One region of the Streptomyces sp. GbtcB7 genome, then DNA from elsewhere that is predicted to be linked to it. Evidence: riboswitches for the same ligand, from Rfam matches in the RefSeq annotation. Region 1 holds a riboswitch; each other region holds the start of a gene.

What was found. A riboswitch is a leader RNA that binds a small molecule or an ion and turns the genes downstream of it on or off. The one in region 1 is predicted to bind cyclic di-AMP.
Positions count from the first base shown of each region.
Region 2: linked by a shared signal. The riboswitch ahead of KVT44_RS42870 (transglycosylase family protein) and the one ahead of KVT44_RS49135 (M23 family metallopeptidase) in region 1 are both predicted to bind cyclic di-AMP.
Region 3: linked by a shared signal. The riboswitch ahead of KVT44_RS04775 (M23 family metallopeptidase) and the one ahead of KVT44_RS49135 (M23 family metallopeptidase) in region 1 are both predicted to bind cyclic di-AMP.

Region 1 is NZ_JAGXJM010000053.1:13,682-17,826, forward strand. Features, by position in the region: gene KVT44_RS49130 (aldo/keto reductase) at 1-428, opposite strand, end outside; gene KVT44_RS49135 (M23 family metallopeptidase) at 487-1,524, opposite strand; cyclic di-AMP (ydaO/yuaA leader) riboswitch at 1,536-1,693, opposite strand; gene KVT44_RS49140 (PP2C family protein-serine/threonine phosphatase) at 1,950-3,062, opposite strand; gene KVT44_RS49145 (hypothetical protein) at 3,254-3,445, opposite strand; tRNA gene KVT44_RS49150 (tRNA-Met) at 3,597-3,670, opposite strand; gene KVT44_RS49155 (dihydrofolate reductase family protein) at 3,744-4,145, opposite strand, start outside.
Region 2 is NZ_JAGXJM010000037.1:950-5,094, forward strand. Features, by position in the region: gene KVT44_RS42855 (globin domain-containing protein) at 1-365, opposite strand, end outside; gene KVT44_RS42860 (cytochrome P450) at 579-1,862, shown strand; gene KVT44_RS42865 (transglycosylase family protein) at 2,019-3,041, shown strand; cyclic di-AMP (ydaO/yuaA leader) riboswitch at 3,180-3,388, shown strand; gene KVT44_RS42870 (transglycosylase family protein) at 3,393-4,103, shown strand.
Region 3 is NZ_JAGXJM010000002.1:436,208-440,352, forward strand. Features, by position in the region: gene KVT44_RS04765 (HPr family phosphocarrier protein) at 73-354, shown strand; gene KVT44_RS04770 (GntR family transcriptional regulator) at 537-1,232, opposite strand; gene KVT44_RS04775 (M23 family metallopeptidase) at 1,445-2,209, opposite strand; cyclic di-AMP (ydaO/yuaA leader) riboswitch at 2,222-2,382, opposite strand; gene KVT44_RS04780 (pitrilysin family protein) at 2,689-4,077, opposite strand; gene KVT44_RS04785 (pitrilysin family protein) at 4,074-4,145, opposite strand, start outside.

The DNA.
Region 1 (4,145 bases):
AGTTCGTCCAGCGCGCCGATGATCTCCTCGACCGGCACCGAGGTGTCGTCGAAGTGGGTGTAGTAGAGGTCGATGTAGTCCGTGCCGAGGCGGCGCAGCGAGGCGTCGGCGGCGGCCTTGATGTTCGCCGGGGACAGGCCCTTGTACTCGGGGTGGGTACTGACCTTGGTGGCGAGGACGACGTCGGAGCGGTTGCCCCGCGCGGCGAACCACTTGCCGATGATCGTCTCCGACTCACCGCCGGTGTGGCCGGGGATCCACGCGGAGTAGCCGTCGGCGGTGTCGACGAAGTTGCCGCCCCCGGCCGTGTACGCGTCGAGCACGGCGAAGGACTGCGCCTCGTCGGCGGTCCAGCCGAAGACGTTGCCGCCGAGGGAGAGCGGGAAGACCTCGAGGTCGGAGGAGCCGAGCTTGCGTAGAGAAGTCATGCCTTATTTCAACAGCCGTACCGGATTGCCATATTCCGCACACGGCCCCCGGGAACGATCAGGGGTTCAGGCCCTTGCTGTGCAGCCACGCCATCGGGTCGATCGCGCTGCCGCCACCCGGGTGAACCTCCAGGTGCAGATGCGGCCCGGTCACGTTGCCGGTCGCGCCCACGCGCCCGATGACGTCGCCGGTGGCCACCTTCTGTCCCACGCTGACGCTGATGGACGACTGGTGGCAGAACCACAGCTCCGTGCCGTCGTCGAGGGTGAGGATGGTGCGGTAGCCGTACGAGCCGGCCCAGCCCGCCTCCGTGATCGTGCCGCTGTGGATGGCCTTGATCAGCGTGCCGGTGGGGGCCGCGAAGTCGAGGCCGGTGTGATAGCCGGAGGACCACATGGAACCGGCGTCACCGAAGCGGGAGGTCAGGGTGTACGAGGAGGTCGGCAGCGAGTAGCTCTTGGCGAGCTCGGCGAGGCGCGCGGCCTCGGCCTTCTGCCTGGCGTCCTCGTCCGCCTTCTTCTTCGCGGCGGCGACCTTGGCCTCGGCGTCGTCCTTCTGCTGGGCGGCCAGCGCGACCGCCTTCTTCGCGGCGGCGGACTCGGCGGCGTCCTGGGCCGCCTTGTCGATCTGGTCCTGCTGCGACTCGGCCTGCTGGATGATGCGGGCGCGCAGCGCCTCGCCCGCGTCCGTGTTGCCCTGCGCGGCGTCGGCGCTGGTCACACCGGCGCTGGTGAGCGGGGTGGCGGAGCCCTTCGGCGTGCTGGAACCGCCGTCGGATATCAGCGCCTTGGCCGATTCGGTGACCGAGGAGAGGTCGGGCAGCGAGATGGAGACCGGCGGCTTGCCGGGCGCTGCGGTGGCCATGCCGCCCGCGCCGACGGCGGCGATGACGCCGACACCCAGGACCGTGGAGCTGCGGGCGAGTCCCCCGCCGCGCTGCTTGGAGACGCGGTGCCGGCCGCGGAGGGGACGGATGGAATCCTCGGTGGGGTTCCACTCCTCCCAGGGGCCCTCGTCCTTGCCGTAGGCGTAGCCAAAAGTCTGGGTGTCGTTCGGCGGGAACGAAGTGGGCTGGGCGGGCCGGTTGGACGCCACGTGGGCGTGCTCCTTTCCTTCCTTCTCGCCTACCGGGTTAGCTGACGGGTTCGGAGCAGGAAGGTCTCCTACGCGCGTCAACCCACGGTGTCTCCACCGTGAAAGACGCTCGATTCACCCCAAGTTGGTGGTTCCCCGGTTCCCTCGCGGGATTCGGCGCGTGCGCACGGAGCCGACTCTTGTGACGGCTGGGACGACCGCGCTGCGTTATCGAACGTTAATAGACGCGGGTACCGGATTCCAAGCTGTTCGTACTGATCATTAACCACTTTTGGCCAGGACTTACCGCCCATGACCGGCGGAAATCGGGCGAGTTGGCCGCGCCTCCCTACCTGGCGGTTATTTGACGGTGTGTCAGTCGTTATGCGGAGGGGCATCGACCGATCACCCCTCGTGACATCGATCAAGAACGCCCCTTTCCGTGGCTACGGTCGCCGTACGGCGAGCAGTGCCATGTCGTCCGTCAGGGCGCCGCCCGTGTGCCGTCGGGCCTCCTCCACAAGGGTGGCCAGCAGGGAGTCGGGGCCGGGGAAGGTCCGTCCGGCCAGGCGCGCGGCCGGATCGTAGAAGCGCCCCTGCGCGTCGCGGGCCTCGGACAGTCCGTCCGTGTGGAAGAGGAGCGTGGCCCCGTGCGGGAACTCCGTCTCCTCGGCACGGTCCGGCCAGCTGCCCAACTCGCCCATGCCGAGCGGCAGTGCGGGGTTCGCGGCGGCGAGCGTGACCAGCGTTCCGTCCGCGTGCAGAAGCAGCGGCGGCGGGTGGCCGCGGTTGACGATCCTTACGAGGCCGCCCTCGTGCGTGATCTCCGCGAGGACGGCGGTGGTGAACCCCTCGAAGGCGTCGAGGCCCTCGCGCCGGGTGCCCTCGCGGGCCAGCGCCCGCTCCAGCCGCTGCGCGACCGCCTCCGGCGTGGCCTCCTGCTCGGCCGCCTCCCGGAACGCCCCGATGACCACCGCGACGGCGGCCACCGCGTCCATGCCCTTCCCGCGTACGTCGCCCACCACCAGCCGTACGCCGTGCGGGGAGTCCTGCACCGCGTACAGGTCGCCGCCGATGAACGCGCCCGCCTGCGCGGCCTCGTAGCGCGCCGCGACGTCGAGGCCGCCGATCCGCTGGTCGGGTTCCGGCAGGACGGCACGCTGGGCCGCCTCGGCGATCTGGTGGGCCGAGGCGAGTCGTTCGTCGGTGCGGCGGACGAGGATGTTGATGAGCACGGCCAGCACTCCGACGGTCGCCACGGTGGCGACCTCCGTGAGCGCGTCCACCTTGAAGACGATGCCGAGCCGGATGTGGATCGTGAGCACCGCGACGAGCGCCGTGACGCCGGTGAGCACGGTGCCGCGCAGCGAGAAGAGCGGGGCGGCCACGAGTGGCGCGGCCGTGAAGAGGGGGCCCGCGGTGAAGGCCATCGGGGTGAAGTAGTCGTAGAACGCGCCGAGCAGGATGAGCAGCGCGGGCAGGACCCGGACGAGGCTGCGCGCGCAGGAGATCCGGCTCCGGTCCGCCTCGGCCGGGCGGGGCACCGGCTCGTCCCCCAGCCCCGGATCGGGCACGGGGTCCCCGGGCAATCGCCCACCGGACCGGTCGTACTGCTCGTCACATGGCTTCTCGTACGGCTCGCCGTACGGATCCTCGGCCCGATGCGCGCCTCCTTGCTGCTGCCCCACCCGTCCAGGCTTCCCGGCACGGGGGCGGGGGGCGAGCGGTGAGGGGCCGACCGGGGGACGCGTCAGTCCGAGGCCGACCACCGGACGCCGCCCGCTCCGCCGCGCTCGTGGTGGTGCCCGGCCGGGGCGACGACGGTCCCGCCGTCCGGCACGAAGTCATGACCGTCGTGACAGGCCCCGAGGAACAGCGCGCACACGGCGAGCAGCAGCGCGAGCGCCGGCGCGCGCCGGACCAGCCACCAATGACAACTCATAGTGAGCGGAAGACTACAGAAAGTCGGGTAGGCAGGGAAAACCGGGGCGGGACGGCAAACGGGAAAACCGGGCGGCAGGAAAACGGGAACGGTGAACGGGAAAAAACCAAGGGCCGGAACTCGTTTCCGAGTTCCGGCCCTTGGCCTTCAGTAGCGGGGACAGGATTTGAACCTGCGACCTCTGGGTTATGAGCCCAGCGAGCTACCGAGCTGCTCCACCCCGCGTCGTTGAAATTAGTGTACGCCATCCGCGGGGCCCGGTTCACCAGGCTTTTCGCGGACGACCGCGAGGCCGCCCCTACCCGGCGGCGAGAAGGTGACGATTGGGCGCCACGGCCCGCTCCTCGAACTCCGGCAGTACGACGACATCCGCCCCCGCGGCCACGAGCAGACCGCTTCCGTCGGCCTCCGTCACGAACGTGTCGGGCTCGCGCCACGCGGTGACCACCCGCCGTACCCCCGCGTCGAGGATCAGCCGCGCACAGGGCGCGGGCCGGGAGGCTCGCCGCGCGCACGGCTCCAGGCTGCTGTACACGGTGGCGGAGCGCAGACGCGGATCCGCGGGATCGATCTTCGCGAGTGCCGCCTCCTCGGCGTGTACGACGGGGTCGTCGCCCTCCCGCGAGTGCCCGCGCGCCAGCTCGGTGCCGTCGGCCGCCACCACCACCGCCCCCACGCTGAACGCGGTCTTTGACGGCGG
Region 2 (4,145 bases), on a different contig from region 1:
TACGCCTCGGCCCAGGCCTTCTCGGCCTCCGCGCTCCACGCCGACCCCGCGACGGCGGCGAACGCGGCGATCAGGCTCGCCCCCACGGCGGCGTAGTGCTCCGGCTCGGCCAGGTACTTCCGGTGGTCCCGTCCCAGCTCCCGCAGGTACCCCGGCAGCGTCGGATCCTCCAGCCGCTCCATCACATACGTGAGTGCCGCGAACAACCGGTCCCGCTGTCGCTCCATGTCCTCCGGGAAGTCCAGGGGGAAGAGCCCGCGGACGTCCGGGTTGTGCCGGAAGAGATGCGAGTAGAAGTACTTGACCGCGAACTCGGCCCGTCTTTCGACGACCGCGAAGCTGGATCTGAGGATTTCGGGGTCCACGGCGCGAATTTAGGGAGGAGGCGAGCCGTGGAGTCAAACAGCAGCCGATTTCGGGATGGCCCGGGATGAATGGGGCGCGGTCTGCACCGCCCCCCACGTACACATGCCGCCCCCCACCCCCCGGCACCGCCCCCACCTCCCGCACCGCCCCCGCCCCGCTCCCCCCTCCCTCCGCCGCGCCGTCCCTCCCCTCCCTCCGGATACCGTCAGGGAGTGACCGATCAGCCGCCGCCGTTCAGCCCCGCCCCGGAACTCTTCACCTGGGAGTTCGCCAGCGATCCCTACCCCGCGTACGCCTGGCTGCGGGAGCACGCCCCCGTGCACAGGACGCGGCTGCCGAGTGGGGTCGAGGCCTGGCTGGTGACGCGGTACGCGGACGCCAAGCAGGCGCTCGCCGACGCGCGGCTCAGCAAGAATCCGGCGCACCACGACGAACCCGCCCACGCGAAAGGGAAGACGGGTATTCCGGGGGAGCGCAAGGCCGAGTTGATGACGCATCTGCTGAACATCGACCCGCCGGACCACACCCGGCTGCGGCGGCTGGTCTCGAAGGCGTTCACGCCGCGACGGGTGGCCGAGTTCGCGCCGCGCGTGCAGGAGCTCACCGATCAACTGATCGACCAGTTCGCGGCGAAGGGTTCTGCGGATCTGATCCACGAGTTCGCGTTCCCGCTTCCCATTTACGCCATTTGCGACCTGCTGGGCGTGCCCCGCGAGGACCAGGACGACTTCCGGGACTGGGCGGGGATGATGATCCGGCACGGTGGCGGACCGCGGGGCGGGGTCGCACGGTCGGTCAAGAAGATGCGCGGGTATCTGCTCGAGCTCATTCACAAGAAGCGGGAAGGTCTTCCGGATACGCCCGCGCCCGGTGAGGACCTCATTTCGGGCCTCATCCGCGCCTCCGACCACGGCGAGCACCTCACGGAGAACGAGGCCGCCGCCATGGCCTTCATCCTGCTCTTCGCCGGGTTCGAGACGACCGTCAATCTCATCGGCAACGGCACGTACGCCCTCCTCACCCACCCCGAGCAGCGCGCGCGTCTCCAGCAGTCCCTCGCCGCCGGTGAACGCGGACTCCTCGAGGCCGGCGTCGAGGAACTCCTCCGTTACGACGGGCCCGTGGAACTGGCCACGTGGCGGTTCGCCACCGAGGCCGTGTGCATCGGCGGTCAAGGCATCGCGCCCGGCGACCCCGTCCTCGTGGTCCTCGCGGCTGCGGACCGTGACCCCGCGCGGTTCGAACGGCCGGACACGCTCGACCTCTCCCGCCGTGACAACCAACACCTCGGCTACGGCCACGGCATCCACTACTGCCTCGGCGCCCCGCTCGCCCGCCTGGAGGGCCAGACCGCGCTCGCCACCCTTCTCACCCGTCTCCCCGACCTTCAACTCGCGGGAGATTCGGCCGATTTGCGCTGGCGCGGCGGGCTCATTATGCGCGGATTGCGCACGCTTCCAGTGGAGTTCACGCCTCCGGTACCGGTCGCGCGATAGCGGGCGACCTTACACCTATCGGCGCTCAAACCTGACGCGCACTCAACTCTGTGATCTTCACGTGATCTACGCTGCATCGACTTGTGACAAGCGTTCGGGTGCGGATACGTTCACTCGTCAACGCGACTCACACGTCGCGTAGTCACCTGCTGTCACGTGAAAGGCTTCCGCATGCTCTCCGGGAACGGCCGCCATCGTCGCCCCCGTCAGGCCCCGGCCCTCATCGTCGCGGCAGGAGTGACCGGATCCGCCATCGCGATCCCGTTGCTCGGTGCCACCAGCGCGAGCGCGGCCGACGGCACCACGTGGGACCGGGTCGCCGAGTGCGAGAGCGCCGGCCAGTGGAGTGCCGACAGCGGCAACGGGTATTACGGCGGGCTCCAGATCAGCCAGGCGGACTGGGAGAAGTACGGCGGCCTCACCTACGCGTCGAGTGCCGACGAGGCCAGCCGCTCGCAGCAGATAGCCATCGCCGAGAAGCTCCTCGACGACCAGGGCCTCACCCCCTGGCCGACCTGTGGACCGCTCTCCGGGCTGAGCAAGAACTCGGGCGACATCCTGGTCGACACGGGCGTGGCGAACGACTCGTCCAGTACACCGGATTCATCCGGTTCATCTGATTCGTCCAGTTCGTCCGTGACGTCGACTCCGTCCGTCTCTTCCGGCTCGAAGTCCGATTCGTCTTCGTCTGGCTCGTCTTCATCCGGTTCGTCCTCGAAGTCGACCGGGGGCGCGGCCGAGAACACGACGAAGGCCGACACCAGCGGCGACGCCCAGGGGGCGGACGGCTCCGACACGGAAACGACGAAGAGCGACAACTCGGGCAACTCCGGCCAGGGCGGCGACTCTTCCGGTACGTCCGAGAACGCGACGACCGGTGCGGGGCGCCACCGTGGCGGCACCGCGGACGAGAACACCACCGACAGCGCCGTGGACGGCCGTAGCGACGACTCCTCCGGGCGGCACGCCTCGCGCGGCGCAGGCGCCTCCCGTGATGTCGTCGACGGCTCCTACGTCGTGCGCGCCGGAGACAATCTCTGGACCATCGCGGACGCCCTTGACCTCGAAGGCGGATGGGCCGAGCTGTACGACGCGAACAAGAAGACGGTCGGCGTCGACCCGAACCTCATCCTCCCCGGTCAGAGCCTTGCAGTTGGTGCCGAATCGGGCGAAAAGTAGGGGCAGTTCGCGTCATGGTTCGCTGGGTAATGTCCGGTTTGGTGCGAGTGAGAGATGGATCTCAAAGGCCCTGATCGTCTTTGGAATTCAGCCGATCGCCTGCTTACGGTCATGACCGCTCGCCACAGCGGGCCCCGACGGTCGTCAACGCCGAATCCTGCCAACGGCCGTACGGGAACAGTCGACGCGTCAGCGCCGTAGGCAGGAGCGGGGGACCCAAGGTAAGCGCCGCGCCCGGTAGTTGACCGGGAGCGGCTTGGGGTGAAGCCGAGCGCTCAGAGCGCACGGCCGGGCACTCACCCGCCCGAACCCGACAGCTCACCTCGCAGGCGTCGGTGAGGGGATCTCTCCATGCTGTTTTCCAGCAAGGGCAAGCACCGCCGTCCGTCCAAGGCCACTCGGGTCGCCACGCTCGCCGGTGTCACCGGTGTCGCCATCGCCGCTCCGCTGATGGCGGTCGGCAACGCCTCCGCCGCCACCGCCTCCCAGTGGGACGCCGTCGCCCAGTGCGAGTCCGGCGGGAACTGGTCCATCAACACCGGCAACGGCTACTACGGCGGTCTGCAGTTCTCGGCCTCCACCTGGGCCGCGTACGGCGGCACCGCGTACGCCGCGACTGCCAACCAGGCCTCCAAGTCCCAGCAGATCACCGTCGGCGAGAAGGTCCTCGCCGCGCAGGGCAAGGGCGCCTGGCCGACCTGTGGCACGGGCCTGTCGAGCGCCGCGTACACCGGCGGTGCGAGCGCCCCGTCGACCTCGTCCTCCTCGAACGGCTCCTCGTCGAACAGCTCGCCGAGCACCAGCACCGCCACCCGCTCGACGGACACCGCGGCCTCCCGTTCGGCGTCCCGCCCGGCCGCCAAGAAGACCGTCTCCACTCCGACCGGCAAGAAGGTCAAGAAGGGTGACGGCGAGTACAAGGTCGTCAAGGGCGACAGCCTCAGCTCGATCGCCGAGAAGAAGAAGGTCAAGGGCGGCTGGCAGCAGCTGTTCAAGCTGAACAAGGACATCGTCGACGACGCCGACTTCATCTACCCGGGTCAGCAGCTGCACCTCAGCTGATGATCGGCAGCTTCACCCCAGCTGAATGACAGGTCCCTCATA
Region 3 (4,145 bases), on a different contig from region 1:
CCCTGCCCGGACTCGCTTCACGTTGTGGAACACTGGTCTAGACAACCCTGAACACCTGAAGGGCAGCATCACATGGCTGAGCGCCGCGTCAACGTCGGCTGGGCCGAGGGCCTCCACGCCCGTCCCGCCTCCATCTTCGTCCGGGCGGCCACGGCCTCCGGTATCCCCGTGACGATCGCCAAGGCGGAGGGCAACCCCGTCAACGCGGCCTCCATGCTGGCGGTCCTCGGCCTGGGCGCCCAGGGCGGCGAGGAGATCGTCCTCGCCTCGGACGCCGAGGGCGCGGACGCCGCGCTCGACCGGCTGGCGAAGCTGGTGGCGGAGGGTCTCGAGGAGCTCCCCGAGACCGTCTGAGAAAGAGCCTCCGAGCGGGGTTCCTCAATTGATGGCGGGAGTGGCCTTCGCACCAAAAGACCCGCCCCGCGCGCATTCGAAGGGCTCGCCTGAAAACATCGGGCGGGCCCTTCGCTTTTTCCAATTGCGGGCAGCAGAAATAATCCCCCGCGAATTACCCCTCTTTGTATACGGCGCCGGTGTTAATGACGCACGCCCGTCATGTTTACGGGATGTTGCGAAGTCCTCACACGTTCCGGACGATCTCCCCCACCGGGAAAACGCAGCCGGTGAGCGACCGTCGCACGCTCGGCGTGCAGCGCCGTGACGGCCCGCGCCCGCTCGCTGTCGCCGCGCGCCACCGCGTCCACGATCCCGCCGTGCTCCGCCCAGGACTCCGCCGGATTGGCCGGCGCCTCGACCGCGTACATCCAGGCGATCTTGTGCCGCAGCTGGGCCAGCGTGGAGGTCAGCGCGGGGCTCCCGGAGGCCTGCGCGAGAGTCTCGTGGAACCAGCCGCCGAGCGAGCGCAGATCCTCGCTGTTCCCCCTCCTGGCCCGCTCCTGACCCAGTCTGACCAGGCCTCGAAGCACCTTGAGGTGGGCCTCGGTGCGCCGCTGAGCGGCCCTCGCGGCGCCCAGCGGCTCCAGGAGCATGCGCATCTCGAGCAGGTCCGCGGCCTCCTGCTCGGTGGGCTCCGCGACGCACGCGCCCGCGTGCCGACGGGTGACGACGAAGCCCTCGGCCTCCAGCGTGCGCAGGGCCTCGCGCACGGGGACCCGCGAGACGCCATAGCGTCGCGCGAGCAGTTCCTCGGTGAGCCGGCTGCCGCGCTCGTAGACACCCGCGACGATGTCGTCACGGATCGCCGTGCATACCGAGTGCGCGGGAATGCGCATGACCGGACCTCCGCCTTAATCCCCGCGAAACGCGGTCGATTGACGCTTGTTCAGTGACTCTATTGCAGAGAACCGGAATTTCCGATGGCGGGCCGGAATCCATGGATATTTTTTGGACAGACAGTCGTTCGAAACGACGAAGCCCCGGCTGGAGGGAGCCGGGGCTTCGGAAGTGTTGACGCCGGTCGTCAGACGTTCGGGGTGTGCGAGCGTCAGACGTTCACGCCGTGCGAGCGGAGATAGGCGACCGGGTCCATGTCGGAGCCGTACTCCGCCGTCGTACGGGCCTCGAAGTGGAGGTGCGGCCCCGTGGTGTTCCCGGTCGAGCCGGAGAGGCCGATCTGCTGGCCCGGGGTGACCGTCTGCCCCACGGAGACACCGATGGACGACAGGTGGCCGTACATCGTGTAGGTGCCGTCGTGCATCTTCAGGACGATCTGGTTGCCGTACGCGCCACCCCAGCCGGCCGTGACGACCGTGCCGGAGCCGACCGCGTGGACCGAGGTCCCGGAGGCGGCGTGGAAGTCGACGCCCGTGTGGCTGCCGGAGGACCAGAGGCTGCCGCCGGTCTTGTAGCCGGTGGAGATGTACGAGCCGGTGATCGGCAGGACGAAGGTGTTGAGGCGCTTGCGCTCGGCGGCGCGGGCGGCACGCTCCTTGGCCTCGCGCTCCTTCTTCGCCTCCTCGGCGGCCCTCTTGCGCGCGGCTTCTTCGGCCTTCTTGCGCGCGGCTGCCTCGTCGGCGGCGCGCTGCTGGGCGGCGGCCTGCGCGTCGATCTGGGCGGCGACGTTGTCGCCGAGGGTGACGGCCTGGGTCAGCCCGGTCTGCTCGACGGAGGCGTCCGCGGCGAGTGCCGGGGCGGCCAGGGTTCCGATGACACCGGTGGTGGTGAGCGCGGCGACGCCGACAGCGTTCGTGGTGGAGCGCTTCACGCGGCTCGGACGGCGGTGTTTCCCGGGGCCACAGGTGAACGCCATGTAGGGGCTGATCCTTTCCTTCCCTCTCGCCTACCGGGTTAGCTGACGGGTTCGGAGCAGGAAGGTCTCCTACGGACCCCCTCCAGGGAGGGCGTCCGATTCACCCCAGGGACTACGTGTGGGTCCCCGGCTCCCCTGGCTCGCGCCGTACGGGGACTCGGCGATGACTGTCCGGTGCCGCGGGCGCGGCGCACTGCCTGACGAACAGCCGCACCGACGCTAGACGGGGCGTCTTTCAATCAACAAACGGATCACGGCTTTTGTAGTGCATGCCACAGGGCAGACAGGCAACCTCCCTACCAATACGGACATCTTGGGGATGAAGTCCGAGCGAGAACCCGAGCGGAAATCCGATCAAAAAGGGGCCCGGGCGACTCTTCAGTCACCCGGGCCCTACGGAGTCACGCTCGTCCGCTCCGCGTGCGGCTCGGCTTACAGCCGGCCCCCACTGAGCCGCTGAACCTCTACTCCGTGAACCTCTACTCCGCCGAAACGACGGTCACTTCACCGATTCCGAGGGCCTTGACGGGCTCCCGGATCTGCGCGGCGTCGCCGACCAGGACGGTCACCAGACGGTCCACCGGGAAGGCGCTCACGGCGGCCGCGGTGGCCTCCACGGTGCCGGTCGCGGCGAGCTGCTGGTACAGCGTCGCCTGGTAGTCGTCCGGCAGGTACTGCTCGACCTGGTCCGCGAGCGTGCCCGCGACGGCCGCCGCGGTCTCGAACTTGAGGGGCGCCACCCCCACCAGGTTCTGTACGGCGATGTCGCGCTCGGCGTCCGTCAGGCCCTCTGCCGCGAGGGTGCGCAGTACCTTCCAGAGGTCGTCGAGCGCGGGGCCGGTGTTCGGGGTGTCCACGGAGCCGCTGATGGCGAGCATCGCGATACCGGTTCCGTCCGGCGCGGCGCGCAGGACCTGGCCGAACGCCCGCACACCGTAGGTGTAGCCCTTTTCCTCGCGCAGGACGCGGTCCAGGCGCGAGGTGAGGGTGCCGCCGAGGCAGTACGTGCCGAGCACCTGGGCGGGCCACACACGGTCGTGCCGGTCGGCGCCGACACGGCCGATGAGCAGCTGCGTCTGGACCGCGCCGGGGCGGTCCACGATGATCACACGGCCGGTGTCGTCGGCGGCCACTGACGGCACGGGGCGCGGCTCGGCGGACGAACCGGTCCAGTCGCCGAGCGTCTCGGCGAGCAGCGCGTCGAGGTCGACACCGGTCAGGTCGCCGACGATCACGGCGACGGACGTGGCGGGACGTACGTGCTTGTCGAAGAAGGCGCGTACGGCCGCCGAGTCGATCTTCTGGACGGTCTCCTCGGTGCCCTGGCGCGGGCGCGACATGCGCGAGGTCGCCGGGAACAGCTCCTTGGAGAGCTCCTTGGCGGCACGCCGGGCCGGGTTGGCCGTCTCGTGCGGGATCTCGTCGAGCCGGTTGCGCACCAGCCGCTCGACCTCGCTCTCCGCGAACGCCGGTGCCCTCAGGGCGTCGGCGAGCAGCCCGAGCGCCTTGGGCAGGCGCGAGACGGGCACTTCGAGCGACAGCCGTACGCCGGGGTGGTCGGCGTGCGCGTCGAGGGTGGCGCCGCAGCGCTCCAGCTCGGCGGCGAACTCCTCGGCGGAGAGCTTGTCGGTGCCCTCGGAGAAGGCGCGCGCCATGATCGTGGCGACGCCGTCGAGGCCCGCGGGCTCGGCCTCCAGCGGCGCGGCGAGCAGCACCTCGACGGCGACGACCTGCTGGCCGGGGCGGTGGCAGCGGAGCACGGTCAGGCCGTTGTCCAGCGTGCCGCGCTCGGGCGCCGGGAAGGCCCAGGGCTTGGGCTGACCCGCCTGGGGCTGCGGGTGGAAGTCCATGGTGGCGAGCTCGGTCACTTCGCCGCCTCCTCGTCCTCTTCGGTGGTGTCGGCGGCGACCGGCTCGTACACGAGCACCGCGCGGTT